One region of the Streptomyces sp. NPDC005302 genome, then DNA from elsewhere that is predicted to be linked to it. Evidence: predicted binding sites of a transcription regulator. Region 1 holds the regulator's gene; each other region holds the start of a gene.

What was found. The regulator HrcA, encoded in region 1, represses chaperone genes, less so after heat shock. The targets are predictions, from matches to a motif close to TTNGCACTCNGNNNNNCNGAGTGCNAA.
Region 2: the regulator HrcA is predicted to act here: its motif matches at 4,720-4,746, upstream of groL (chaperonin GroEL).
Region 3: the regulator HrcA is predicted to act here: its motif matches at 3,791-3,817, upstream of groES (co-chaperone GroES).

What each region holds. Positions count from the first base shown of each region.
Region 1 is NZ_JBEXGN010000012.1:42,729-52,334, reverse strand. It holds gene ABZT74_RS19650 (S41 family peptidase) at 1-1,420, opposite strand, end outside; gene ABZT74_RS19645 (hypothetical protein) at 1,494-2,009, opposite strand; gene ABZT74_RS19640 (VOC family protein) at 2,160-2,552, opposite strand; gene ABZT74_RS19635 (16S rRNA (uracil(1498)-N(3))-methyltransferase) at 2,585-3,334, opposite strand; gene ABZT74_RS19630 (nitronate monooxygenase) at 3,331-4,425, opposite strand; gene dnaJ (molecular chaperone DnaJ) at 4,539-5,672, opposite strand; gene hrcA (heat-inducible transcriptional repressor HrcA) at 5,673-6,689, opposite strand; gene ABZT74_RS19615 (MBL fold metallo-hydrolase) at 6,869-7,600, shown strand; gene ABZT74_RS19610 (DUF3097 domain-containing protein) at 7,632-8,438, shown strand; gene hemW (radical SAM family heme chaperone HemW) at 8,532-9,606, opposite strand, start outside.
Region 2 is NZ_JBEXGN010000002.1:374,531-384,136, reverse strand. It holds gene ABZT74_RS04075 (trehalose-6-phosphate synthase) at 1-826, opposite strand, end outside; gene ABZT74_RS04070 (glucosyl-3-phosphoglycerate synthase) at 904-1,848, opposite strand; SAM riboswitch class I at 2,054-2,210, shown strand; gene thrC (threonine synthase) at 2,228-3,526, shown strand; gene ABZT74_RS04060 (MoaD/ThiS family protein) at 3,523-3,798, shown strand; gene ABZT74_RS04055 (cold-shock protein) at 4,242-4,445, shown strand; gene groL (chaperonin GroEL) at 4,872-6,497, shown strand; gene ABZT74_RS04045 (phospholipase D-like domain-containing protein) at 6,594-9,092, opposite strand; gene ABZT74_RS04040 (NADH:flavin oxidoreductase) at 9,394-9,606, shown strand, end outside.
Region 3 is NZ_JBEXGN010000011.1:172,987-182,592, forward strand. It holds gene ABZT74_RS19005 (MOSC domain-containing protein) at 1-553, shown strand, start outside; gene ABZT74_RS19010 (SDR family oxidoreductase) at 662-1,435, shown strand; gene groL (chaperonin GroEL) at 1,554-3,182, opposite strand; gene groES (co-chaperone GroES) at 3,338-3,646, opposite strand; gene ABZT74_RS19025 (polysaccharide deacetylase family protein) at 3,894-4,646, opposite strand; gene ABZT74_RS19030 (polysaccharide deacetylase family protein) at 4,643-5,512, opposite strand; gene ABZT74_RS19035 (SAM-dependent methyltransferase) at 5,672-6,853, shown strand; gene ABZT74_RS19040 (RNA polymerase sigma factor) at 6,882-8,165, opposite strand; gene ABZT74_RS19045 (YciI family protein) at 8,212-8,568, opposite strand; gene ABZT74_RS19050 (VCBS repeat-containing protein) at 8,720-9,606, opposite strand, start outside.

The sequences.
Region 1 (9,606 bases):
GTGCGTAGTCGCGGAAGCGCAGCGGCGTCGCCTCGGTCACGGACAGGTCGGTGGTGTTGGCGATCCTGAGCTGGCGCAAGGGACGCGGGCCGGGGTGCGACCAGGCGAGCCAGGCGGAGTCGGGTGAGAAGACGAGGCCGGCGACCTCGCCGTCCTCGCTGCGGTCCACCTCGCGGACCTCGCCGGTCTCGCGCTCGACGAGCAGGACGCGCCCGTCGTGCGAGGCGACGGCGGCGCGGCTGCCGTCGGGTGCCACGGCGAGGCCGAGGACGCGTCCGAGGGCTCCGGCGGCGAGCCGGCGCGGGGTGGCTCCGGGGGCGACGCCGGTGGCGGGCGCGAACTCCAGGGCGTCGTCGCCCTCGGCGTCCGTCACCCACACGACGTGTTCCTCGCCCTCGGCGCGGAAGGCTCGGGGCAGCCGGGCGCGGACGCCGGGTTCGGCGGCGAGGGCGCGGGCCGGCCCCGAGCGGTGGGTGATCCAGTGGACGGCACCGCGCACGGAGACGGCACTGCCGCGTCCGGTGTGGTCGGGGGCGGCGGCGGAGAACCAGCGGGCGGCGCTCACGGGGTGGGGCTGCTGGTCGGCGCGCTGCCCGCCGAGGAGGATGTCGAGGCGGCGCGGTTCGGCTCCGTCGAGGTCGTCGAGGAGCCGGAGTTCACCGGCGGAGGAGTACACCACGCGGGTGCCGTCGGTGGAGGCGTGCCGGGCGTAGAACGTGTCGAGCGGGGTGTGGCGGCGCAGGTCGGCGCCGTCGGCGAGCGAGGAGTACAGGGCGCCGACGCCCTCGTGGTCCGAGAGGAAGGCGATCCGGTCGCCGACCCAGAGGGGGTACTCGATGTTCCCGTCGAGGTCCTCGTGCAGACGGACGAACTCGCCCTCGCCGTCCCGGTCGATCCAGAGCTTGCCCGCGGTGCCGCCGCGGTAGCGCTTCCACCAGGCCGCCTCGCGCCCCATCGGGGCGGACAGCAGGACGGTTCCGGGCTCTCCGTGGGCGACGTCGCCGACGGGTCCGTAGGGCAGGAGGGCGGCGGGGCCGCCGTCGAGCGGGACGGCGCGGGCCCAGCTGCGCCGCAGGCTGGCCTGGCCCTGGGTGCTGAGGGCGAGGACGTGTCCGTCGGGGGTCCAGCCGCGGACCTGGGTTCTCGAACTGCCCCAGTACGTCAGGCGTCTGGTGGGTCCGCCGACCAGCGGGGCGGCGTAGACCTCGGGGGCGCCGTCGCGCGTGGACGTCCAGGCGACGGTCGTGCCGTCCGGGGAGACGCGGGGGTGGTTCACCGGCGCGTTGTCGGCGCTGACGCGCCAGGCGCGGCCGCCGCCGTCGAGGGGCGCGGCCCAGATGTCGTCCTCGGCCGTGAAGACGGCCAACTCGCCGTGCAGATGCGGAAACCGGAGATACGCGGAGGGTGCGGACTCTGTCACCCGGTCACCCTATGCAGCCGGGACGCGGCCCGACAGGGGTTCGGATCACTTGATCCGTGGACGGCCGGGCAGGTCACTTGCCCTGTGCGGGCCAGCAGGTGGGGTCGCCCTTGCACCACATGGTCCGGGTCACGGTCACCGTGACGGTGGGGTCGGGTCCGTTCGGTGGACGGTAAGTGGCGGGAGGCGTGGGGTTGTTGGTGGCGTCGCAGTTGCCGAGGCCGCTGACGTGGAACCACTGCTTGCCGCCGACGGTGGCGGTCAGGTCGCCGCGCACGCAGGCGCCGTCGACGGCGCGGGTGACCTTGCCCTTGACGACGATGTCCCGTCCGTCGTCGGTCTGGCCCTGGCAGTCGACGCTCGCGACGGTGTTCTCGGTCGGCGCGGGCGACTTGCCGGGGGTGTAGACCTTGCCGGCGTTGCCGTAGTTGGCGGTGCAGGAGAGCCACCGCACGTCCACGTTCTGCCGTTCGAGCTGCTTGGTCGCCGTCTGGTCGGTGGTGTACGCCACGGTCGCGGCGCTGAGTCCGTCCCCGGGCTCGCACGCACTCGCGCCGAACACCCCCGCCACGCCCAGCCCGAGGGCCATCAGCACGCGCCTGCGCCCGGTCCGGCTCCTGATCCGTCTCAAAGCCCCCATGAACGGCAGCGTGCCACCGCGGGCCGCGGTGCGGTAGACCGCATGCGGCCATGAGGGGCACAACCACCCGAAGGAGTTCACGGCCCGGCCGGGGCCCGTTCAGCCGAGGAGGAGCAGCCACTCCTGGAGTTCCACGAGGTTGCCCTCGGGGTCCTTGAGGTGAGCGACGCGCATCCGGTCGGTCATGGGGGCGGGGCCGTGCAGCACGGTCGCTCCGCGCGAGACGAGCTGCTCGCAGTAGGTGTCGAGGTCGTCCACCCGCAGCACCACCAGCGAACGGTGCCCGGTCACGTCCTCGCCGATCTCACCCAGCACCTCGGCCATCATCGCCCGGTCCTGGAGGGCGATGCCGGCCGATCCGACGACGGGGCTGAACTTCTCGTACGGTCCCTCGGTCGCGCCCGACTGGGGCTTGAGGCCGAGGACTTCGGAGTAGAAGCGGTAGCAGGCGGCGAAGTCGGAAACGAGCAGCCGTACCTGGGCGAGTTCCATGCGAATCCCCCGTGGTGGGCGGGCGGTTGGGGTCAGGACCAGCGGCCGGTGCGGGCCAGCAGCAGTGCCGCGGCCACGGTGCCCGCCGTCGACGTACGCAGCACCGTACGCCCGAGGTGGAACGTCTTCGCGCCCGCCTCGGTGAACAGCGCCACCTCCTCGGGGGAGATCCCGCCCTCGGGGCCGACGACCAGGACGATCTCCCCGGAGCCGGGCAGTGCGGCGGTCGCGAACGGCTCGGTGCCCAGCTCGGTGTCCTCGTGCAGGACGGCGGCGAGGTCGGCTTTGGCGAGAAGTGCGGCAACCTGTCGGGTCGACATGGCGTCCGCGACGTCCGGGAAGCGCACCCGGCGGGACTGCTTGCCGGACTCCCGTGCGGTGGCGCGCCACTTGGCGAGCGCCTTGAGGCCCCGGTCGCCCTTCCACTGCGTGATGCAGCGGGAGGCGGCCCAGGGGACGATGCGGTCGACGCCGGTCTCCGTCATGGTCTCGACGGCCAGTTCGCCGCGGTCGCCCTTGGGCAGCGCCTGGACGACGGTGATCCGCGGCTCCTCCGCCGGTTCCTCGCTCACCGAGTCCATCCGTACGACGAGGCGGTCCTTGCCCTCCGTGTCGAGGACGACGCAGTCCGCCCAGCGTCCGGCCCCGTCGGTGAGGACGGCGTCCTCGCCGGCGCGCAGCCGCTTCACGGAGACGGCGTGCCGTCCCTCGGGTCCGTCGAGGACGTAGCGTCCGCCGTCGCCCGCGTCGAAGTGCTCGACCAGGAAGACCGGTGCCGTCATCGGGCGGTGCCCCCGTCCGGGGAGTCGCCGGGCGACGACAACGCTGTCCTGGCGGCGGCGAGTTCGGCGGCCAGCACCTCCACCAGTTGTCCGGCGGGCAGGTCGCGCGCCATGCGGTGGCCCTGGCCCGCCCACAGGGCCATGCCCTGCGCGTCGGCGGCCTTCGCGGCCGCCTTGCGCAGCGGCGAGGTGAGGTGGTGGACGTCGGGGTACGCGGCGGGGGCGTAGGGGCCGTGTTCGCGCAGGAAGCGGTTGACCAGGCCGCGGGCCGGGCGTCCGGAGAAGGCGCGGGTCAGTTCGGTGCGCACGAAGAGGGGGTTGGTCAGCGCTTCCTTGTGGACGGGGTTCGCGCCGGACTCGGGGGTGGCGAGGAAGGCGGTGCCGAGCTGGGCCGCGTCCGCGCCGGCGGCGAGGACGGCGGCGATCTGGCTGCCGCGCATGATGCCTCCGGCGGCGACGACCGGGATGTCCACGGCCTCGCGGACCTGGGCGACCAGCGAGAGCAGTCCGATGCCCGCGCCGTCCGTCTCCGGGTTGTCGCGGTGGGTGCCCTGGTGTCCGCCGGCCTCGACGCCCTGGGCGATGACGGCGGCGGCGCCCGCACGCTGAACGGCGAGGGCCTCCTCGGCCGTGGTCGCGGTGACCAGGGTGAGGGTGCCGGCGCGGTTCAGGGACTCCAGCACGTCCTGGGCCGGGATGCCGAAGTGGAAGGAGACGACCGGCACCGGGTTGTCGAGGAGGACGGCGAGCTTGGCGTCGTAGCCGTCGTCCCGGCCGCTGTCCGGGTCGCCGAGTTCGGTCTCGTACCAGGCGGCCTCACCGGCGAGCTGGTGGGCGTAGACCTCTACCGCCGAGGAGTCCGCGTACTCCGGCTGCGGCATGAACAGGTTGACGCCGAAGGGACGGCCGGTCAGCCCGCGCAGCTGTTTGATCTCCTGGTACATGCCGTCGGCCGTCTTGTACCCGGCGGCGAGGCATCCGAGCCCGCCGGCCTCGGACACGGCGGCCGCGAGCTGGGGGACGGAGACGCCGCCCGCCATGGGGGCCTGCACGATCGGGTGAGGGAAGAGATCGGTCAGCGCGGAGGACATGACGGCATGTTGTCACGTCCTCCGTACAAGTCCGAATCCGGCCGTCCGCTCGGTTACGGGGTTGCGCGGCAGGCGGGTACGGGGCGGGAACACCGCCCCGTACCGCCGTCGCGTCAGCGACCGTTGAAGGCGTCCTTCAGCCGGGAGAAGAGCCCCTGCTGCCCGGGCTGGAACTGGCCGGTGGGCCGCTCCTCGCCGCGCAGCTGGGCGAGCTCGCGCATGACCCGCTCCTGCTCGGGATCGAGCTTGGTCGGCGTGGTGACCTCGACGTGCACGATGAGGTCGCCGCGGCCGCCGCCGCGCAGGTGCGTGACGCCCCGGGTATGCAGCGGGATCGACTGGCCGGACTGCGTGCCCGGACGGATGTCGACCTCCTCCATGCCGTCGAGGGTCTCCAGCGGCACCTTGGTGCCGAGGGCCGCGGCGGTCATCGGGATGGTGACCGTGCAGTGCAGGTCGTCGCCACGACGCTGGAACGTCGAGTGCGGCAGCTCGTGGATCTCGACGTACAGGTCGCCGGCGGGGCCGCCGCCGGGGCCGACCTCGCCCTCGCCCGCGAGCTGGATCCGTGTGCCGTTGTCCACACCGGCCGGGATCTTGACCGTGAGGGTGCGGCGGGAGCGGACCCGGCCGTCGCCCGCGCACTCGGGGCACGGGGTCGGGACCACGGTGCCGAAGCCCTGGCACTGCGGGCACGGCCGCGAGGTCATGACCTGGCCGAGGAACGACCGCGTCACCTGGGACACCTCGCCGCGGCCGCGGCACATGTCACAGGTCTGCGCGGAGGTCCCGGGTGCGGCACCCTCGCCGCTGCAGGTCGCGCAGACGACGGCGGTGTCGACCTGGAGGTCCTTCGTGGTGCCGAAGGCCGCCTCGTCCAGCTCGATCTCCAGCCGGATCATGGCGTCCTGGCCACGGCGGGTCCGCGAGCGCGGTCCGCGCTGCGAGGCCGTGCCGAAGAAGGCGTCCATGATGTCCGAGAAGTTCCCGAAGCCGCCCGCGCCGAAGCCGCCGGCGCCTCCGCCCTGCTGGGACAGCGGGTCACCGCCGAGGTCGTAGACCTGCTTCTTCTGCGGGTCCGACAACACCTCGTAGGCGGCGTTGATCTCCTTGAAGCGCTCCTGCGTCTTCGGATCGGGATTGACGTCCGGATGCAGCTCGCGCGCGAGCCTCCGGAACGCCTTCTTGATCTCGTCCTGGGACGCGTCGCGGCGCACGCCGAGTACGGCGTAGTAGTCCGTGGCCACTCAGGACTCCGCCAGGATCTGTCCGACGTACCGTGCCACCGCTCGTACCGCTCCCATCGTTCCCGGGTAATCCATGCGGGTCGGGCCGACCACGCCGAGTTTGGCTACTGCCTCGCCGCCCGAACCGTAGCCGACCGAGACCACGGACGTGGAGTTGAGTCCCTCATACGCGTTCTCATGCCCGATTCGCACGGTCATGCTCGAATCCCCGGCCTCTCCAAGCAACTTGAGGAGCACGACCTGCTCCTCCAGCGCTTCGAGCACCGGCCGGATGGTGAGAGGGAAGTCATGTCCGAAACGGGTGAGATTGGCGGTCCCGCCGATCATCAGCCGCTCCTCGGTCTCCTCGACCAGTGTCTCCAGCAGAGTGGAGAGCACTGTCGAGACCGTACCCCGGTCCTCCGCCTCGAAGGCGTCCGGGAGGTCCTGCACGAGCTGCGGGACGTCCGCGAAGGGGCGGCCCGCGATCCGGCTGTTGAGCCGGGCCCGCAGATCGGCGAGAGAAGTCTCACCGAACGGCACGTGACAGTTGATCATGCGTTGCTCGACCCGGCCGGTGTCCGTGATCAGCACGAGCATCACGCGCGCCGGGGCGAGCGAGAGCAGTTCCACGTGCCGCACGGTCGAGCGGGTCAGCGAGGGGTACTGCACGACGGCGACCTGGCGGGTGAGCTGCGCGAGCAGCCGCACCGTCCGGCCGACGACGTCGTCGAGGTCGACGGCTCCGTCCAGGAAGTTCTGGATGGCGCGCCGCTCGGGCGCGGTCATCGGCTTGACGCCCGCGAGCTTGTCGACGAAGAGCCGGTATCCCTTGTCCGTGGGGATGCGTCCGGCGCTGGTGTGCGGCTGGGCGATGTAGCCCTCGTCCTCCAGGACCGCCATGTCGTTGCGGACGGTCGCCGGCGAGACGCCGAGCCGGTGCCGCTCCGTGAGCGCCTTGGAGCCGACCGGCTCCTCGGTGCCCACATAGTCCTGGACGATGGCGCGGAGCACCTCGAGCCTGCGTTCACTGAGCATCGCGCACACCTCCAGAAGTCGACTCCGTGGTCTTCGTGGCCTTCGTGGCTTTTCGCCTGGCACTCAGTGCGCCCGAGTGCCAGCGTTCCCCGGGCCAGTGTACGGCGGTGAGGCACGGCCCCGGCAAGGGCGGGCCTGCGATGTCGTGCGCGACACCCGGTCACCGCTAGCGTCGCCGTATGAGGCTGACTTGGGAAGAGCTGGGGTGGGAACGGGTGGCGCCCCGGATCGGCCGGCGGCGGCTTCCGGACTGGGACTGCACCGTCGGGCTCGTCGTCGGCGAGGACGCCGCGCTGATGATCGACGCCGGATCGCGCCTCGCGGAGGGCGCGGCGCTGCGCGCGGACGCGGAGCGGCTGCTCGGCCCGGGGCGGCACGTGACGCACCTCGCACTCACCCACCCGCACTTCGACCACGTCTTCGGCGCCGCCGCGTTCGAGGGCGCCGAGGTGTTCGTCGCGGACGGCTCGTCCGGGGTGTACGGGAACGGCCGCGAGGAGCTGCGCGCGGACGCGGTGCGCAACGGGCTGGATCCCCTGGCGGCACAGGAGGCGTCCGACGCCCTCGTACGCCCCCGGCAGGGCGTCCGGGGCGCCCTGGACCTGGAGCTGGGCGGCAGCGTCGGGGTGCGGCTGGTGCGGACGGGTGAGGGCCACACCGCCCACGACCTCGTGGCCGTCGTGCCGGGGGACCCGGCGGTGGTGTTCTGCGGCGACCTGGTCGAGGAGTCCGGCGAGCCGCAGGCGGGTTCCGACGCCGTCCCCTCCCGCTGGCCCGGGGCCCTCGACCGGCTGCTCGCGCTCGGCGGTGACGACGCTGTGTACGTGCCCGGCCACGGAGCGCTGGTGGACGCCGCGTTCGTCCGCTCGCAGCGGGACGCGTTGGCCGCGCGTTTCGGCGTGTCGCGGTGAGGCCCGGCGCGCTTCTCCTATCGTCATGCGAATGCGCCAGTACTCTCCGGACCTGACCCCGCCGTGGAAGAAGCCCAAGCCCGTGCCCGAGGTCCCGGCGGACCCCGGTCTGGTGGTCGAGGAGCCCGGCACCGGTTTCTGCGGCGCGGTGATCGGCTGCGAGGCGGGCACGGTCACCCTGGAGGACCGCTTCGGCAAGCACCGGGTGTTCCCCATGGAGCCGCGCGGCTTCCTGCTGGAGGGCAGGGTGGTGACGCTGGTCCGCCCGACGGCCGCGGCGCCGGTACGTCCCAGCCGGACCGCGTCCGGTTCGGTGGCGGTGCCCGGCGCCCGCGCCCGGGTCGCGCGGGCCGGCCGCATCTACGTGGAGGGCCGCCACGACGCCGAACTGGTCGAGCGGGTCTGGGGCGACGACCTGCGCGTCGAGGGCGTCGTCGTGGAGTACCTGGAGGGCGTCGACGACCTGCCCGCGATCGTCGAGGAGTTCGCGCCGGGCCCCGACGCCCGGCTCGGCGTGCTCGTCGACCACCTGGTGCCCGGCTCGAAGGAGTCCCGGATCGCCGCGGCGGTGACGAGCGAGCACGCCCTGGTGCTCGGCCACCCCTACATCGACATCTGGGAGGCCGTGAAGCCGTCCTCCGTGGGCATCCCGGGCTGGCCCCGGGTCCCGCGCGGCGAGGACTGGAAGACGGGCGTGTGCCGGGCCCTGGGCTGGCCGGAGAACACCGGCGCGGCCTGGCAGCACATCCTGTCCCGGGTCCGCTCCTACAAGGACCTCCAGCCCGAACTCCTGGGCCGGGTCGAGGAACTGATCGACTTCGTCACGGCGCCGGAGTAGCCGGGGGCACGGCCGGGCACCCCTCGGCCCGGGCACGCGTGCGGTGCCGGCCGGTGGTGTCCGTGACGTCCGGTGTCGTCCGGTGGTGTCCGGTCAGTCGACCAGGTCCCGGACGACCGCGTCCGCGAGGAGGCGTCCGCGCAGGGTGAGGACGGCGCGGCCGTCGTCGTACGGGCCCGGTTCGAGGAGGCCCTCGGACAGGGCGCGGCGGGAGGCCGCGAGGCCGTCGGTGCGCAGCAGCGAGAGCGGGCAGCCCTCGCGCAGCCGCAGTTCGAGCAGGATGCGCTCGACGCGGCGGTCCTCGCCGGAGAGGAGCTCGCGTCCGGCGCCCGGGGAGCGGCCGGAGGCGAGCGCCGCCGCGTAGGCGCCGGGGTGCTTCACGTTCCACCAGCGGACGCCGCCGACGTGACTGTGCGCGCCGGGGCCCGCGCCCCACCAGTCGGCGCCGCGCCAGTACAGCTCGTTGTGCAGACAGCGGGCCGCCTCGGAAGTGGCCCAGTTCGACACCTCGTACCAGTCGAAGCCGGCCTTCGACATCACCTCGTCGGCGATGAGGTAGCGGTCGGCGTGGACGTCGTCGTCCGTCATCGGGACCTCGCCGCGGCGGATGCGGCGGGCGAGCTGGGTGCCCTCCTCGACGATGAGCGCGTACGCCGAGACGTGGTCGGGGCCGGCGCCGAGGGCCGCTTCGAGGGAGGCCCGCCAGTCGTCGTCCGACTCCCCCGGGGTGCCGTAGATCAGGTCGAGGTTCACGTGCTCGAAGCCGGCCGCGCGGGCCTCGGCGACACAGGCCTCGGGGCGGCCGGGGGTGTGGGTGCGGTCCAGCACCTTCAGCACGTGCTGCCGGGCGCTCTGCATGCCGAAGGAGACGCGGTTGAAGCCGCCGGCGCGGAGCGTCGCGAGGTACTCCGGGTCGACGGACTCCGGGTTCGCCTCCGTGGTGATCTCCGCGTCGTCCGCGAGCCCGAACTCGTCACGGACCGCCCCCAGCATCCGGACGAGATCGTCGGCGGCCAGCAGGGTGGGTGTGCCGCCCCCGACGAAGACGGTGCGGACGGGACGCGGGTCGTCGCCGAGCACCTTGCGGGCGAGGCGGACCTCGTCGATCAGGGTGTCCGCGTAGTTGTCGCGGGAGGCGAGCACGCCTCCGGTGCCCCGCAGCTCGGTC
Region 2 (9,606 bases), on a different contig from region 1:
TCCGCTCCTCGACGTCGTCCTCGTGCGAGCGGGCGCGCAGGAACTCGGCGTCCGCGCCGAGGCCGTGCACGCCGACGAGGGTCCGCCGCGGCGGGGCGCCGTCCAGGTGCTCGACCGCCGGGGACGCCTCCGAGGCGGGCGTCACCCGGTAGCGCCCGGGGTCGATCTCCGCCGCGCAGTCCAGGAAGGCCGTCGCCCAGCGCCAGGTCAGGAACGCCAGCCGGTCCGCGCCGAGCATGCCGTCCAGCAGCTCCGCCCGGATGTCGTCGGGCAGCATCCGGAAGTAGTCCACGGGCGCCCACGGCGTGTGCGAGAAGTGGCCGATGCGCAGGTCGGGGCGGAGCGTGCGGAGCATCCCCGGCACCAGGCACAGGTGGTAGTCCTGGACCAGTACCGAGGCGCCCTCGGCGGCCTCCTCGGCCAGCGCCTCGGCGAAGGCCTGGTTGTAGGCGCGGTACGCGTCCCACTGGCGCCGGAACCCGGCGTCGAAGACCGGCTCCAGCGGGGTCTGGTACAGCATGTGGTGGACGAACCACAGCACGGAGTTGGCGATGCCGTTGTACGCGTCGGCGTGCACCTCGGCGTCGATGTCCAGCATCCGCACGCCGTCCTCGCCGACCCCGCGCCGCACGGCCTCCCGGTCGCCGTCACCGAGAGCCGCGCACACCCACAGGGCGTCCGCGTCCGGCCCGATCGCCGAGAGCCCGGAGACGAGCCCGCCACCGCCGCGCTTGGCCTGCAGTGAGCCGTCGTCCTGGGTCTGATAGGTGATCGGGCCGCGGTTGGACGCGACGAGGATGCCGTGGGCACCGTGCGTGGAAGCCATGCCTCGAAACCTAGCCCCGTCTCGAAACGCTCAAACGTTCCCGTCGGCCGTATGCGATCGCCGGCCGACGGGCCCGCTCAAGCCGCTGTGCGCTGCTGGTACTCGGCGATTTCGGACATGGGGGGCCTTTCCTCCGTGTCCACCGAGTACGTGCGCGGCCGGAAACCGTCCCGCGTGCGTTCGAACTGGGTGAGGGCGGGGCGGATCAGGTGGCCGCGGGCCAGCCGCAACTGGGCGGTGCGGTAGATCGCGGCGGCCATGCGGCCGAGGGCCTGGCCGTCCTGGTGGCGGTGTTTGCGCACCCCGACGTCCACCTGGGCGAGGGCGTCCAGGCCCACCAGGTGCAGGGCGTCGACGAGCATGCCCAGCTCGACGCCGTACCCGACGGGGAACGGCAGCTGTTCGAGCAGGGAGCGCCGGGCGGCGTACTCCCCGCCGAGCGGCTGCACGAAGCCCGCGAGCTGCGGCCAGTGCATGTTCAGCAGGGGGCGGGCCATCAGCTCGGTGACCCGGCCGCCCTGTCCGGCGGCGCCGCCCAGCGGACGGTCGTACATGGCCTTCACCAGGTCGACGCCGGGGTCGGTGAGCAGGGGGCCCACGATCCCGGAGACGAAGTCGGACGAGAACTCCCTGAGGTCCGCGTCGATGAAACACACGATGTCCCCGCTCGTCACGAGCAGCGACCGCCACAGGACCTCGCCCTTGCCGGGCACGGCCGGCAGCCGGGGAAGGATGTCGTCGCGGTGCACGACCCGCGCGCCCGCGGCGGCGGCGACCGCGGAGGTGCGGTCCGTGGAGCCCGAGTCGACGACGACGATCTCGTCGACGAGGGGCACCTGCTGCATCAGGTCGTGGCGGATGATCGAGACGATCTCGCCGACCGTCTCCTCCTCGTTGAGCGCGGGCAGCACGACGCTGACCGTCGATCCGGAGGTGCGTTTCGCGGCCATGATCCTGTGGAGCGGGCGGTCGGTCAGGGACCAGGAGCGTGTGCTCAGCCAGCGTTCGACGTCATTCAGCACGGTCTGCGGCTCCTCACTGTCTGATCACACGCTCTCATCAGCGTGCCCGCTGCGGCCAGCGGCTGATCGCTTGCCGTCGTCTCGCGGTTCGGACGACTGCTTCAACTGTCCTGGCCTTCGGTTACAGTCTTGAACAACGCGGATGACCATCGCATGTCCTGGATCATCGGCGCCAACTGTGTTCAACAGTTCAACAATTTAATACCGCTCATCCAGAGGGGCAGAGGGATACGGCCCGATGAAGCCCCGGCAACCCTCCAGCCGGTCTCGTACCGATCGAAGTCGATCGTGTCGCGAGGCTCCCGGCTAGGGAAGGTGCCAAATCCGTCTCACGGCGAAGTGCGTCGTGAGGAAGATGAGGAGAAAGGGCCTCGCCTCCATGGCTGCGCAGACAGTTGCAAGCACCACGAACTCCGCAGAAGCGGTCGATCTCGGCCCGGCCGCGGCGCTTTCCTGCCGGGAGTGCGGACATCGCGTCCCCCTCGGCCCGGTCTTCGCCTGCGAGGAGTGTTTCGGCCCGCTGGAGATCGCGTACGACTTCTCGGCCTACGAAACCGAAGAACTCCGCAAGCGCATCGAAGCGGGACCCGCGAACATCTGGCGCTACGCGCCGCTGCTGCCCGTCCCCGCGGACGTGGCGGACAAGCCGAACATCAACCCGGGCTGGACCAAGCTCGTGCAGGCCGACAACCTGGCCCGCGAGCTCGGCGTCGACGCCGGCAAGCTCTTCGTCAAGGACGACTCCGGCAACCCGACGCACTCCTTCAAGGACCGCGTCGTCGCCCAGGCCATCGAAGCGGCCCGCGTCTTCGGCTTCACCACCCTCTCCTGCTCCTCCACGGGCAACCTCGCCGGCGCCGTCGGCGCCGCGGCGGCCCGCGCCGGCTTCCGCTCCTGCGTGTTCATCCCGCACGACCTGGAGCAGGGCAAGGTCGTCATGGCCGCGGTCTACGGCGGCGAGCTCGTCGGCATCGAGGGCAACTACGACGCCGTGAACCGCTTCTGCTCCGAGCTGATCGGCGACCCGGCCGGCGAGGGCTGGGGCTTCGTCAACGTCAACCTCCGCCCGTACTACGCCGAGGGCTCCAAGACGCTGGCGTACGAGATCTGCGAGCAGCTCGGGTGGCGGCTGCCGGACCAGCTCGTCGTGCCGATCGCCTCCGGCTCCCAGCTCACGAAGATCGACAAGGGCCTCCAGGAGCTGATCAAGCTCGGACTCGTCGAGGACCGGCCCTACAAGATCTTCGGCGCCCAGGCCGAGGGCTGCTCGCCGGTCTCCGTGGCCTACAAGGCCGGCCACGACGTCGTCCGGCCGCAGAAGCCGGACACCATCGCCAAGTCGCTCGCCATCGGCAACCCGGCGGACGGGCCGTACGTGCTCGACATCGCGCGGCGCACCGGTGGTGCCGTGGAGGACGTGAACGACGAGCAGATCGTCGACGCGATCAAGCTGCTCGCGCGCACCGAGGGCATCTTCGCGGAGACGGCCGGCGGTGTGACCGTGGGCGTCACCCGCAAGCTGATCGAGAACGGTCTCCTCGACCCGACCCTCACCACGGTCGTGCTGAACACCGGCGACGGCCTCAAGACCCTGGACGCGGTGGCCTCCGACACCGGGCTGACCGCGACCATCCGCCCGAACCTCGACTCCTTCCGAGAGGCAGGCCTCGCATCATGAGCGTCAACGTCCGCATCCCCACCATCCTGCGCACCTACACCGGGGGCGCCGCGGAGGTGACGGCCGAGGGCACGACCCTCGCCGAGGTCATCAGCGACCTGGAGAAGAACCACACGGGCATCAGCGCACGCGTCCTGGACGACCAGGGCAAGCTGCGCCGCTTCGTCAACGTGTACGTGAACGACGACGACGTGCGCTTCGAGCAGGGCCTGGAGACGGCGACCCCGGACGGTGTGGGCGTCTCGATCATTCCGGCCGTCGCCGGAGGCTGATCGTTACCCTCGGTAATGCCGAACACGAAGAGTTCATCGAATTGCCCCCTCCGTGAGAGAAGCGGAGGGGGCAATTCTGTAGGGTTGAACGGGGTAGGGTTGGGGAAGTCGCCCCGTTCTTGATGTTGGTTTCATGCCGGACGCATATGAGTCCTCTCCCGGCAGCCGACAAGAAGTAGCCAAAGTGCCCGGCCCATTTGAGCCGTTTATGGCATATACGGGGCCCGACTTGCCCGGGATCTCCTCGAATTCTCCCTATACCGGCGATCAGTCGCGCCCAGAATTCTCGTCCGATTGACCTGTTGCAGACGGCAGTTGGACAGATACATTCAGCCGCGGTCGACGCGTTCCGGCGCACACCCCCAACCCGTTGGGGGGTGGAGGTCTGACCCGGATCCGCGAAGTGCGGGTCTGTGCAAGGGCCAGTAATAGGGGAGTTAGGCATGGCTCAGGGCACCGTCAAGTGGTTCAACGCGGAGAAGGGGTACGGCTTCATCGCGGTCGACGGTGGTGCGGACGTCTTCGTGCACTACAGCGCGATTCAGATGGACGGCTACCGCACCCTTGAAGAGGGTCAGCGAGTGGAGTTCGAGATCTCGCAGGGCCAGAAGGGTCCGCAGGCGGACATGGTCAAACTCGCCGTCTGATCGGGCGCGAACGACCACCGACGCAACTCACGCCGAGGGGCTCGCATCCCACCAGGGATGCGGGCCCCTCGTGCGTCTTCCCTACGCGCGCGCGGGCGCGTAGGCCGTGGGGGCGCCGCGCGCGCCGCTCCGAGGGCCGCCGTGCCGGCTCCTGGCGAGGTCGTGTTTCCCGGGAGGCGCTTGCGCCCTCCCGTCGCCCGACCGCCACCCCTCGACGAGCCTCGCTTCGCGAGCGCACCTTGCACTCGGCGGGGTCGAGTGCTAATCATTGGCGTTAGCACTCTCCCAGTGAGAGTGACAGAACTTGGATCGGGCCAGCGAGGTCCGCAGGCCGGTGGGGCAAGGAACCACAGGGCATGCAGGCCGTCCGTCGCGGGCGCGGGCGCGATCCGGAGCAATCCACCCCGTCCGGGAGGACCACTTCACATGGCCAAGATCATCGCGTTCGACGAGGAGGCACGGCGCGGTCTCGAGCGCGGGATGAACCAGCTCGCCGACGCCGTCAAGGTCACCCTCGGCCCCAAGGGCCGTAACGTCGTCCTCGAGAAGAAGTGGGGCGCGCCCACGATCACCAACGATGGTGTTTCCATCGCCAAGGAGATCGAGCTCGAGGACCCGTACGAGAAGATCGGCGCCGAGCTGGTCAAGGAAGTCGCCAAGAAGACGGACGACGTCGCCGGCGACGGTACGACCACGGCGACCGTGCTGGCCCAGGCGCTCGTGCGCGAGGGTCTGCGCAACGTCGCCGCCGGCGCCAACCCGATGGCCCTCAAGCGCGGTATCGAGAAGGCCGTCGAGGCCGTCTCCGGTGCCCTGCTGGAGCAGGCCAAGGATGTCGAGACCAAGGAGCAGATCGCTTCCACGGCCTCCATCTCCGCCGCCGACACCCAGATCGGCGAGCTCATCGCCGAGGCGATGGACAAGGTCGGCAAGGAAGGCGTCATCACCGTCGAGGAGTCCCAGACCTTCGGTCTGGAGCTGGAACTCACCGAGGGTATGCGCTTCGACAAGGGCTACATCTCGGCGTACTTCGCCACCGACATGGAGCGTATGGAGGCCGTCCTCGACGACCCGTACATCCTGATCGCGAACTCCAAGATCGCGAACGTCAAGGACCTGCTCCCGCTCCTCGAGAAGGTCATGCAGGGCGGCAAGCCGCTGCTGATCATCGCCGAGGACGTCGAGGGCGAGGCGCTGTCGACCCTGGTCGTCAACAAGATCCGTGGCACCTTCAAGTCCGTCGCCGTCAAGGCTCCGGGCTTCGGTGACCGCCGCAAGGCCATGCTCGGCGACATCGCCATCCTCACGGGCGGCGAGGTCATCTCCGAGGAGGTCGGCCTCAAGCTGGAGAACGCGGGTCTGGACCTGCTGGGCCGTGCCCGCAAGGTCGTCATCACCAAGGACGAGACCACGATCGTCGACGGCTCCGGCTCTGCCGACCAGGTCGCCGGCCGGGTCAACCAGATCCGTGCCGAGATCGAGAACTCGGACTCGGACTACGACCGCGAGAAGCTCCAGGAGCGTCTGGCGAAGCTGGCCGGCGGCGTGGCCGTCATCAAGGCCGGTGCCGCCACCGAGGTCGAGCTCAAGGAGCGCAAGCACCGCATCGAGGACGCCGTTCGCAACGCGAAGGCGGCCGTCGAGGAGGGCATCGTCGCCGGTGGTGGCGTGGCCCTGCTCCAGGCTTCCTCGGTCTTCGAGAAGCTCGAGCTCACCGGTGACGAGGCGACCGGCGCCAACGCCGTGAAGCTCGCGCTGGAAGCCCCGCTCAAGCAGATCGCCGTCAACGGTGGTCTCGAGGGTGGCGTCATCGTCGAGAAGGTGCGCAACCTTCCCGTCGGCCACGGCCTGAACGCCGCGACCGGTGAGTACGTCGACATGATCGCCGAAGGCATCATCGACCCGGCGAAGGTCACGCGCTCTGCCCTGCAGAACGCCGCCTCCATCGCCGCGCTGTTCCTGACCACCGAGGCCGTCATCGCCGACAAGCCGGAGAAGGCCGCCGCAGGCGGCGCTCCGGGCGGCATGCCGGGCGGTGACATGGACTTCTGATCCCCTCGCGGATCAGCGGTTCGTCGCAGTACGAGACCGAGGGCGGCACCCCCACTGGGGGTGCCGCCCTCGGGCGTTCACGCTCTCCCGGGGTGATCAGGAGTTGCTGAACGCGTCGCGCAGCCGCATCTCGTTGAAGCCGTTGGCGTCGTAGTCGTCCGAGTACGTCAGCGCGAGCCGGCCGTTCGCGGCCGTGGCCACGGCCGGGCCGCCCTGGCCGCCGCCGGTCACCACGTTCATGCGGGTGGCGGGGAACCTTCCGGTCGTCGTGCCGTCGGCGTTGAAGCCGCGGGCCCACACGTCGTCCTGGCCCGCGAAGAGGGTGGCCGGGTTGCCGACGAGCACGTCGAAGGCCTCCTTCCACGCGACGACGAAGGTGCCGTCGTCGGCGACCGTGACATCGGCGTCCGCCTGGTCGGAGACCGGCCGCTTGCCGTCGACGTAGGGGCCGGTGTCCGTGCCGTCCTCGGCGGTCCGCCGGTCCGCCGCCGCGGGAGTGCCGGTCGCCGAGAAGAAGCGCTGGTTGATCCGCTGCGGCCGCACCAGGGTGCCGGCGCCGGTCGTGTACTCGTCGGTCCAGGCCACGACGAACCGGCCGTCGCCCGTGGAGGCCACCGCGGGCTTGCTCTGCTGCCCGTCGGTGAGGGAGTTGCCCACCTTGCGGGCCACGGAGAAGCCCCCGGAGGTGTTCAGCTTGGCGACACCGATGTTGAGGCCGCCGTTGCCGTCCGCGTCCTCCTCCCAGGCGATCACGGTGTTCCCGGCGTCGTCGATCGCCGCGTCGGGCCGTCGGTTGGAGCCCGCGGCACCGGAGTTGATCGTGCTGACCTGAACGTCCTGGTAGCGCAGCGCGCCGGTCGCGGACCAGCTGCTCGCGTACACCTGGTTGAGGGTCGAGCCGTCGGCCGTGTTCTCCCAGGCGACGCTGTAGGAGCCGTCGCCCGCCACCGCGACCGTCGGCCGCAGCTGGTCGCCGTCACCGGAGGCGTGCGGGCGCGGCAGGGTGGTGACCGTGCCGCCCGGGGTCACCTTGCGGACCGCGATGTCGGCGTACTTGTTGCCGTCGTCGTCCTTGGCCCACACGACGATCGCGTTGCCCTGGTCGTCCACGCCGACGTCGGGCTTCTGGTGCGACCAGGTCGTGCCGGTGCCGGTGTTGCCGTTGCTCAGCAGCTTCTCGTCCCACAGCGGCGCCCCGTCCTTGTACAGGCGCAGGTACACGTCGGTGCCCAGCTCGATGTCCGAGGAGTCGTGCCGGTCGCCCTGCTCGTAGGCCACAGCGGTGTAGACCGAGGAGGTGCCGCCGGAGGCGACGGCGCTGTAGTGCTGGTCGCCGTTCGTGCCCACGTTGACCCGGGAGTAGTGCTGGGCCGTCGAGCCGTACTTCGCGGCGTCGAGGTCGACCGCGCTCGCGCGCACCTTGTTGAAGTTGGCGACGTACGCCTGGTAGGTGCCCGCGTCGTCGATGCGCAGGATCGTCTCGTCGTTCGTCTTCAGCGAGCCCGCGGTCCAGTTGTGGGAGCCCGTGTACACGTGCTGGACCTGGGTGCCGTCGCTCTTCTTCCACTCCGTCAGCAGGTACTTGGAGTGGGTGGTGCCGTGGTTGCAGGAGGCGCCCGCCGAGGTCTTGTAGCGGCAGCCGCCGGGACGGTTGCCGTAGGCCGCGATGTCGAGGGCGGTCAGGTCGTTGATGCCCTTGTTGCCGCCGCCGTCACTGAGGTCGCGGGCGTTCGCGTCGACACCGCATCCCTCGGACCGTTTCGTCGCCAGGGCGTCGTAGACGGCGGGACGGGTGGTCCGCTGGTCGAGTTCGGCGGCCGAGATACGGATCTTCCCGTCCATCGAGCAGTCGACCTGGTCGATGAACGAGGCGAGGATGTCGGCGTTGCCGTAGTGGGCGGCGTCCGAGGCGGTGTCGCGCGGGGAGAAGTACGCCTCGACCGGGGACGCGGGGTCGCCGGTGGTGTGGTCGTACGTCGTGTGCAGGCTGTCGCCGGCGTGCTTGACCTGGTCGTTGAAGTGCGCGCGGTACCGGGAGGCGAGGGTCGCGTTGCCGGACACGACGACGGCGTTGTTGATCTCGCCGTCCTGGCCGCCCGCGAGGTTCTGAGAGGCCTGCCAGACAACGTTCTTGCGTCCGTCGGTGAGCGAGTCGAGCACGAGGTACTTGTCGTGGTCGATCGCGTTCGTGTCGCCCGAACCGTTGCCGAGGCACCCGCGGGAGCACCAGGTGAGGGTGGAGCCGCCGGTCAGCGCGAGGCTGTCCAGGTCGCTGCTGGGCCGGTTCGCCGACTCCGAGATGATGCGCAGCGTGACGCCGCGGCTCTGGGCGGCGGTGAGCTTGGCCCGCAGGTCCGCGCTGTTGAACCAGTACATGCCCATGTACAGGGTCGAGCCGGGAGCCGCGAGGTCGATCAGGTCGCCTACCGAGACGTTGATCGAGGAGTCGTAGGTCGTGGGCTTGGGGTAGTTGAAGACCGATGTGTAGTTCCCGGAGACCACGGTCTCCGCCTGGGCGGCGGCCGGGGCCAGCAGGGTCGCGCCGAGAGCCAGAGGCGCGGCGAGCGCGGCCACCCGTCTTATGTGTCTGCCCATCAGTTTCCTTTTGTTCGGGGCCTGTTCGAGCCGATCACACCCTATAGACAGGCGTGGGCCGCTCCTCGCGTGCTGCCGGACGCGCGTGATCTTCCCCGTCGGCCGGTCCGCGGTCGGGGCGGGCCGAGGCGGCGCGGGCGTGGCCCGGATCACAGGGAGGCGTGCGGGGGTGCCGGAATGTGGTGCCGGATGTGGTGGTTGACGCTGACGGGCAGTCGATGCATGCGCACATACCGCGTGGAATCCTCTGCTCCGCAGACCGTCCGACGTGCTACCGCCGACCTCTCCGAGGAGCCCCCACATGACCGCTGACGCCGCGTCCCGCGCCGCCGACATCCTTGCCCGTCCCGTGTCCCTGAACGGTCTGACCGTCCCGAACCGGATCGCGATGGCCCCGATGACCCGGATGTTCTCGCCGGGCGGCGTACCGGGCGAGGACGTCGTCGGCTACTACGCGCGGCGCGCCGCGGCGGGCGTCGGCCTCATCGTGACCGAGGGCACGTACGTCGGCCAC
Region 3 (9,606 bases), on a different contig from region 1:
TCCCGGCCCGAAGGGGAGCGCCGCGAGCGGGCTCACCGGGGACACCGTGTGCGACCTGCGCCATCACGGCGGCGACGACCAGGCGGTGTACGCGGTCGCGCGCGAAGACCTCGACGCCTGGGAGCGCGAGCTGGGACGCCCTCTGCCGAACGGCGTGTTCGGCGAGAACCTCACGACGGAGGGGCTCGACGTGTCCGGCGCGCTGATCGGCGAACGCTGGCAAATCGGTTCCGAGGTGGTCCTGGAGATCACGAGCGGCCGCATCCCGTGCCGCACCTTCCAGGAGCACCTGGGTGAGAAGGGCTGGGTCAGGCGGTTCACGCTGCGGGGCGCGCCCGGCGCGTATCTGCGGGTGATCGTGCCCGGTGAGATCCGTGCCGGGGACGCGGTCCGGATCGTCCACCGGCCCGCTCACGAGGTGACCGTCGCCGTCCAGTTCCGCGCGGTCACGACCCAACGGGAGCTGCTTCCGGACCTGTTGGCGGCCGGCGACGCCTTGCATCCGGAGGCGCGGGCGGCGGCGGAGAAGTACGTGGCGCAGTACGGCGGATGAGGTGGGCTCCGGGCCGGCCGGTCCGGGGTGAGGGGAAGTCGAAGAGCGCCGCCGGGCGTTGGGCGGCACCGGGCGCGGGGCTCCTGAACAGGTCACTAACCTTGCGCCATGACAACGGCTCTGATTACGGGATCGACCGCGGGAATCGGTGCCGCCTTCGCGCGGCGGCTGGCGGCGGACGGGCACAACCTCGTGCTGGTGGCACGGGACACGAAGCGGCTGCACGAGCAGGCGACGGAGCTGCACGACCGGCACGGCATCGAGGCGGAGGTACTGACCGCCGACCTGGCGACGGACCAGGGCATCGAGGCGGTCGCCGTCCGCCTCGCGGACCGCAGGAGCCCGGTCGACCTGCTGGTGAACAACGCCGGGTTCGGCAACAAGGGCCACTACCTCGACGTGTCGATGGCGGACGAGCTGACGATGCTCAAGGTGCACTGCGAGGCGGTGCTGCGGCTGACGTCGGCGGCGGCCGAGGCGATGCGTGAGCGCGGCCGGGGCGGCATCGTCAACGTCGCGTCGGTGGCCGCGTTCGTGCCGCGGGGGACGTACGGCGCGTCGAAGGCGTGGGTCGTGCAGTTCACCCAGGGCGCCGCGAAGGATCTCGCGGGCAGCGGCGTACGGCTGATGGCGCTGGCCCCCGGCTTCGTGCGGACCGAGTTCCACGAGCGGGCCGGGATGGGCACGGACAACATCCCGAACTGGATGTGGCTCGACGCGGACAAGCTGGTCGCGGCGGCGCTCGCCGACCTGGCGCGCGGCCGGACGCTGTCCATCCCCGACGCCCGGTACAAGGTGCTCATGGGGGTGGTGAAGGTGACACCGCGCGCGCTGCTGGGCGGGATCACGTCGAAGACGGGGCGCAAGTACGGCCCCCAGTAAGGGGATGACGACGTGAGTCGGGCTTCGTTAAGCGAGAAGGTCCCCGTTCCTTGAGGAACGGGGACCTTTTCACGCGGTCACGCCCCGGCGGGCGTGCCCGTGTTCACGACGCGGTGCGTCAGTGGGAGTGACCGTGGCCGTGGCCGTGACCGGCGTCGCCCTCTTCCTCGGCCGGCTTCTCGACGACCAGGGTCTCGGTCGTGAGGAGCAGGGAGGCGATGGAGGCGGCGTTCTCCAGGGCGGAGCGGGTGACCTTGACCGGGTCGATGACGCCGGCCTTGACCAGGTCGCCGTACTCACCGGTGGCGGCGTTGAAGCCCTGGCCCTTGTCGAGCTCGGCGACCTTGGAGGTGATGACGTAACCCTCCAGGCCGGCGTTCTCGGCGATCCAGCGCAGCGGCTCGACGGCGGCCTTGCGGACGACCGCGACACCCGTGGCCTCGTCGCCGGTCTTGCCAAGGTTGCCCTCGAGGACCTTGACGGCGTGGACGAGCGCGGAGCCACCACCGGAGACGATGCCCTCCTCGACCGCGGCGCGGGTCGCGGAGATGGCGTCCTCCAGACGGTGCTTCTTCTCCTTGAGCTCCACCTCGGTGGCGGCGCCGACCTTGATCACGCACACGCCGCCGGCGAGCTTCGCGAGGCGCTCCTGGAGCTTCTCGCGGTCCCAGTCGGAGTCCGTGTTCTCGATCTCGGCCTTGATCTGGTTGACGCGGCCGACGACCTCGTCCGAGCTGCCGCCACCGTCGACGATGGTGGTGTCGTCCTTGGTGACGGTCACGCGGCGGGCGGTGCCGAGCACGTCCAGGCCGACCTGGTCGAGCTTGAGGCCGACCTCCTCGGCGATGACCTGACCACCGGTGAGGGTGGCGATGTCGCCGAGCATGGCCTTGCGGCGGTCACCGAAGCCGGGGGCCTTCACGGCGACGGCGTTGAACGTGCCGCGGATCTTGTTCACGACCAGGGTCGACAGGGCCTCGCCGTCGACGTCCTCGGCGATGATCAGGAGCGGCCGCGAGGCGTTCGCCTGGATGACCTTCTCCAGCAGCGGCAGCAGGTCCTGGATGGAGCTGATCTTGCCCTGGTGGATGAGGATGTACGGGTCGTCGAGGACGGCCTCCATACGCTCCTGGTCGGACACCATGTAGGGCGAGAGGTAGCCCTTGTCGAAGGCCATGCCCTCGGTGAAGTCCAGCTCCAGGCCGAAGGCGTTGGACTCCTCGACGGTGATGACACCGTCCTTGCCGACCTTGTCCATCGCCTCGGCGATGAGCTCGCCGACCTGGCTGTCCTGGGCGGAGAGCCCGGCCACGGCGGCGATGTCGGACTTGTCGTCGATCGGGCGGGCCGTCGCGAGGAGCTCCTCGGACACGGCCTTGACCGCGGCGTCGATGCCCTTCTTCAGGAGGGCGGGCGACGCGCCGGCGGCGACGTTGCGCAGGCCCTCGCGGACGAGCGCCTGGGCCAGCACGGTGGCGGTGGTCGTACCGTCACCCGCGATGTCGTTGGTCTTGGTCGCCACCTCCTTCACCAGCTGGGCGCCGAGGTTCTCGTACGGGTCGTCGAGCTCGACCTCGCGCGCGATGGTCACACCGTCGTTGGTGATGGTGGGGGCGCCGAACTTCTTGTCGATGACGACGTTGCGGCCCTTGGGGCCGATCGTCACCTTCACCGTGTCGGCAAGCTTGTTGACGCCGCGCTCGAGGGCGCGACGGGCGTCCTCGTCGAACTTCAGGATCTTCGCCATGGGAGCGGTTCAGCCCTCTCGGAAAACTTGGGAGAAACGAACGGCGCCCCCAGCGCCCGGTTCATCAGAAGTAGCGGGGGCCAGGGGCGCAGTTCACTGCAATGCTTGGTGCGGGACTGTCCGGGGAATGACCCCGAACGCCCTTACCGGGTGAATTACTTCTCGATGATCGCGAGTACGTCGCGAGCCGAGAGGACGAGGTACTCCTCGCCGTTGTACTTCACCTCGGTGCCGCCGTACTTGCTGTAGAGCACGACGTCGCCGACGGTGACGTCGAGCGGAAGACGGTTACCGTCCTCGAAGCGGCCCGGGCCCACGGCCAGGACGACGCCCTCCTGGGGCTTCTCCTTGGCGGTGTCCGGGATGACCAGGCCAGAGGCCGTGGTCTGCTCGGCGTCGAGCGGCTGGACCACAATGCGGTCCTCGAGCGGCTTGATGGCAACCTTGGAGCTGGTGGTCGTCACGATCCGACCTCCCCCTTCGGAGATCTCACGGGGTTAACTGTCTGAGGTGGCGACCAGGTCGATCCGTCGTCGCGGGTGCCGGATCTGCCCGTCGCTATTGGCACTCTCCAGTGGGGAGTGCCAGGCCTGACACTATGACTGCGATTAGCACTCGGTCAAGCGGAGTGCCAAAGCCGAGCGTCGTGGCGCGGTCCCGACGGCCCCCGTCGGACGTCCGGGCGGACCCTCTGGAAGCGGTTCCCGGGCGCTAGAGGTAGTTCTCCAGCCGGGCGGGCGTGAAGCCTTGCGCCTGGATGCGCCGGAGCAGCCGGAGCGTGGCGGCCGTGAGGTCGGGCTCCTCGAAGCCGGTGAGGATGTCGCCGGGCCGGAGCCGGTGCGCGCCGGGGGCCCTGCCGAGGACGACCGCGCTGACCCCGCAGTCGCCGGCGGCCCGCAGGGTGGTCGCGTCGTACCGGCCGTAGGGGGGTCGCAGCAGCCGCGGGCGGATGCCGAAACGCTGCCGGAGCTTGTCCTGCTGCCCGCAGATCTCGGCGCGCTGGCCCGCGTAGGGCAGGCCGCGCAGGGAGGCGTGGTCGAGGGTGTGGTTCTGGACGGTCGCGCCGACCTCACGCAGCCGGGCGAAGTGGGCGTACCCCGGCCCGACGACACTGTCCGTGAGGAACACGCTGACGGGCAGCCGCAGTTCACGGACCATGTCGACGAACCGCGGATCGCGTTCGGCTCCGTCGTCGTACGTCAGGAAGACGACCTTGTCGCGGGTGCGGACGTGGTCCACGACGGGCGGCAGGCCCGGGCCCGCGGTGCGCGCGGTGGTCCGGGCGGGCGCTCGGGGCGCCGGGGCGAGCGGGGCGGCCAGGCCCCAGCGGCGGTACGCCGTCTGCTGCGGGTGCACCCGCTGCGCCGCCTTCTTGCCCAGCCGCTCGATCGGGTCGACGGACTGCGCGCAGCCGGTGAGCAGCAGCGCCGCGAGCAGTCCGGCGACCGGCACCCGCAGCCTCACAGGTAGTCCTCCAGGCGCGCGACCGCGTAGCCCTCGGCCGTGACCCTCTTCAGGAAGCGGCGGACCAGGTCGGGCATGGTCCCCTTCCAGTCCTTGCGGCCGCGGAAGTGGGTGAGGACGATGTCGCCGGGGTGCAGGTCCTGGTCCTCCTCGCGGTACTCCCAGTGGTCGACGAAGACTTCCTCGTCCCAAATGGGCGCGTGCGTGACGCCGCAGGACTTGGCGGCTCGGAGGGTGTCCTGGTTGTAGTTGCCGTAGGGCGGGCGGAAGAGCGACGGCCGCTTGCCGAACTGCTTCTTCATCACGTCCTGCATGCCGCAGATCTCGTGCTTCTGCTGCGCGTAGGAGAGACCGGGCAGGTAGGGGTGGTGCAGCGTGTGGTTGTTGAGGGTGATGCCGCGGTCGCGCATCTTCCGGAAGTACCCGTAGTCGTCCTTGATCAGGTAGTCGCTGAGGAAGGCGGTGTACGGGATCTTCAGGTCGCTCATCATCCGCAGGAACTGCGGGTCCTTCTCCTCGCCGTCGTCGATGGTGAGGAAGACGACCCTGTCCTTGGTGGGCACGGTGGTGAAGACCGGCGGCAGCCCGAGTTCCTTCTGGCCGTCGACCTCGAACCCCTTGCGGGCCTCGATGACCGGCTTCTTCGCGGGCGGCGCCGGGGGCAACAGGGGCGCGGTGGGCAGCCCCCAGCGCTTGGCGACGGCGGTGCGGGCGGCCTGCGCCTTGCGGAGCCGCAGGGCGTACGAGTCGAGGGCGCGGGCGGGCGCCGCCTGGAGCCGGCCGGCCTGCTGGCCGGCGGCCGGGCGGACGGCGCGGGAGCCGGAGCCGTCCGCCGCACAGCCGGAGACGAGGACGGCGAGGGCCATCGCGCCGATCCCGCAGCGCACACCAGCCCTATTTGCGCCGTTCTTATAGTTTTGTCGTACGGATCGCATGGGCCCGGATCCTCGCAGGTCACCGCCCGGACGCGGCCCCGACACCGCGGCCGGAGGCACACCGTCCACCGACTGGCCCACAATGGCCGGGTGAACGACGTCTCCTTCGCCTCCCTGCTCACCTCCGAGGGCCGCGCCCTGCTCGCCGAGGTGCACGGCACCGAACCGGCGCAGGAGCTGGCCGTCGCCACCCGGCTGCGCCGCGAGCACCCCGTCGAGCTGGTCTCGGCGGCCCTCGGACAGGCGCGGCTGCGGCAGCGGGCGGTGGCGAAGTTCGGGTCCGAGGACGCGGGGCGGATGTTCTTCACGCCCAACGGGGTGGAGCAGTCCACCCGTACGAGCGTGGCGGTCCACCGCGCCGAGCGGCTGCGCGCGCTGGGCGTCCGCTCCGTCGCCGACCTCTGCTGCGGGATCGGCGGCGACGCGATCGCGCTGGCCCGCGCGGGCATCCGCGTCCTCGCCGTGGACCGCGACCCGCTCACGGCCGCCGCGGCACGGGCGAACGCCGACGTGCTGGGACTCGCCGACCTGATCGAGGTGCGCGAGACCGATGTCACCGAGGTGGACACGTCGGGGTACGACGCGGTCTTCGTGGACCCCGGGCGCCGGGGCGGACGGGGCCGCATCTTCGACCCGGAGGCCTACTCCCCGCCGCTGTCCTGGGCGGTCGGCGCGGCCGCGAAGGCTCCGATCGCCGCGCTGAAGATCGCCCCCGGCATCCCGCACGAGGCGGTCCCGGCCGCGGCGGAGGCCGAGTGGATCTCCGACGGCGGCGACGTGAAGGAGGCGGTGCTGTGGTTCGGCACCGAACCGGGCCTGGTGCGCGCCACCCTGCTGCCGGGCCCGCGCGAACTGCGCGGACGCGGACTGCCCGACCCGGCGGTGCGGACGGTCGGACGCTATCTGTACGAGCCGGACGGCGCCGTGATCCGCGCGCACCTGGTCGCCGAGGTGGCCGAGGACCTCGACGGCGGTCTCGTGGACGAGACCATCGCGTACGTCACCGCCGACGAACTGCGCCCCACGCCGTACGCCACGGCGTACGAGATCACCGACCGACTCCCGTTCAACCTGAAGAAGTTGAAGGCGCTCCTGCGGGAGCGGGAGGTCGGCGTCCTGACCGTGAAGAAGCGCGGGTCGGCCGTCGAGCCGGAGGAGCTGCGGCGCAAGGTGAAGCCGCAGGGGCCCCGGTCCGCGACGGTGTTCCTGACCCGGGTGGCGGGCGCCCCCACCATGCTCGTCGGAGCACCCGCGCGGCCGACGACGACCTGAGCGCGCGTCACCGCGTCGGGGCGACGGTTCACGCGTCGGGCAGCGCTCTCGCCCGGTCCGTGAGCAGGGCGCGTTCGCGGTCGTTGCGGGCCAGCGCGGCCGCCCGTTCGAACTCGGCCCGCGCCTCCGCCGTCCGGCCGAGCCGGGCCAGCAGGTCGCCGCGCACGCTGGGCAGCAGGTGGTAGTCGCGCAGGGCGGGTTCACCGGTGAGGGTGTCGACGATCTCCAGCGCGGGGCCGGGGCCCTCGGTCATGGAGACGGCCACGGCACGGTTCAGCTCGACGACGGGCGAGGGAACCCGCGTGGCGAGCAGCCCGTACAGGGCGGCGATCCGCGACCAGTCCGTGTCCTCGTAGGTGAGGGCCTGCGCGTGGCAGGCGGCGATGGCGGCCTGGAGGGCGTACGGCCCGGGGCTGCCGGTGGCGACGGCGTTGGAGCGGCCCAGCGCGGTGAAGCCCCGGCGGATCAGCATGCGGTTCCAGCGGCGGCGGTTCTGGTCCCTGAGGAGGACGGGTTCGCCACCGGGTCCGGTCCGGGCGGCGGCGCGGGACTCCTGGAGTTCCAGCAGGGCCGCGAGCGCGTGCACCTCGGGCTCCTTCGGCATCAGCTCGGCGAGCACGCGGGCCAGCCGGAGCGCGTCCTCGCACAGCGCCGGGCGCAGCAGGTCGTCGCCCGCCGTGGCCGCGTACCCCTCGTTGAACACGAGGTAGATGACCTCCAGCACGGACCCGAGGCGCGCCTCGCGCTCCGGCCCGTACGGCACCTCGAAGGCGACCGCCTTGGCCGCGAGGGTCCGTTTGGCGCGCACGATGCGCTGGGCGACCGTCGCCTCCGGGACGAGGTAGGCGCGGGCGATCTCGGGGGTGGTCAGGCCGCCGACGAGCCGCAGGGTGAGGGCGATCCGGGCCTCCGCGGACAGCACGGGGTGGCACGCGGTGAAGACCAGGCGGAGCAGGTCGTCGTCGATGTCGTCGGGATCCGTCGGCTCGTCGACGTGGTGCGGCGCCGACAGCGAGAGGTCCCGCCCGACCTCCTCCAGCTTGCGCGCGTACCGCTCCCTGCGGCGTACGAGGTCGATCGCGCGGTGCTTGGCCGTCGCCGTCAGCCAGGCGCCGGGGTTGTCCGGCACACCGTCCCGCGGCCACTGCTCCAGCGCCGCGACCAGGGCGTCCTGCGCGAGCTCCTCGGCGATGCCGACGTCACGGACGATGCGCGCGACGCCCGCGATGATGCGGGGCGACTCGATGCGGAAGATGGTCTCGACGGCCGTGTCGACGCCGCCGCCGGGGGCCTGGGTGGGCTGTTGTTCCACAGCCCACCATCAGACACCCGCGACGGCCCCGGGCCAAGCGGACCGCTCAGCCTCCGGCGATCTCGCGCACCTCGCAGGTCACCGTCCAGTGCTCCTCGTGCACCTTCAGGAACCGCTTGGTCCACTCCAGGGCCTCGGCCATGTCCTTGCACTGCATGATCGCGTAGCCGCCGACGACCTCCTTGGACTCGGTGAAGGGCCCGTCGGTGACGGTCAGTTCGCCGCCCGACCACAGGACGCGCTTGCCCTGGGCGGAGGGCGTCAGACCCTCGGTCTCCAGCATGACGCCCGCCTTGGTGATCTCCTCGATCAGTTCGCCCATGCGCTGCATCAGCTCCGAGCTGGGGCCCTCGGCGGGCGCGGTCCTTTCGTCGATCTGGACGAGCGACAGGTAGCGGGGCATGGTGACTCCTCGTGTCTCGGTGACTCTCGGGGACGGGGTCCGTCCCCGCCTCTCACCTGTGCGTCGATCGGGGGACGACGGTTTCGACACCGTCCCGGCATTTCCCCGAAGTTTTCTGCCGTCTCCTTCGAAGTCTCTTCCCCGGACGAGGTCAGCGCCCCTGGACCGGGTCCCGCACGGCTCCCGCCGGGCAGCCCGAGAGGGTGCGGAGCGAGCCCGCTCCGGCGCGTCCGGCGAGTGCCGCGACGGTCAGGTCGGGACAGCCGTCGCCGTCGGTGTCCAGGAGCCTCACGGCTCCGGACCCACCGTCGCGCACGCCGGCTCCCTGCGCCACCGGCCCCTCCGGCGTCACCGACGTCCACACGGTGCCGTCACCGACCCCGGCGGCGGATCCGTACGCGATGTCGAGCCGGCGGGCGGGCGCGGCGCCGGGACCGGGACCGGCCCCGGCGTCCACGACGACGTCCGCGTAGCCGTCTCCGTCGAGGTCGCCTACGGCGACGGAGGGGCCGCCGCGGTGGCCGGCGGTGCGGACCGGCCCGGTGGCCGTGGAGCGGTAGACGTACGTGCAGGAGGCGCCCGCGCCGCAGTGCGCGGAGAGCACCAGGTCGTCGCGGCCGTCGCCGTCCACGTCCCCGGTGGCGCCGCCGACGACACCGGCGTGCGCGAGTCCGCCGGGGTCGAGCGCGGCCGCCCGTGCGGGGACGCCCGTACGGCGCACCGGGCCGGTCCAGACGGTCGCCTCGGTGCCCCCGGCCGCGTCGCCGCGGCCGGGCCGGAGGAGCACCAGGTCCAGCAGGCCGTCGCCGTCGAAGTCACCCGTCCGCGCGGTGGCGGCGGGCACGGAGGTGGCTGGCACGGAGGTGGCGCCGGACAGGCCGTGCGGACCGCCCCAGACGATCACCGCGTCACTCGTCCCCGCGGTGGTGACGACCAGGTCCGCGTAGCCGTCGGCGTCCAGGTCCCCCCGCGAGAGCCCGGACCCGAACCCCTCCCCCGCGACCGGCGCGCCCGGAACGCCCCCGGTGGCCCGGCTGA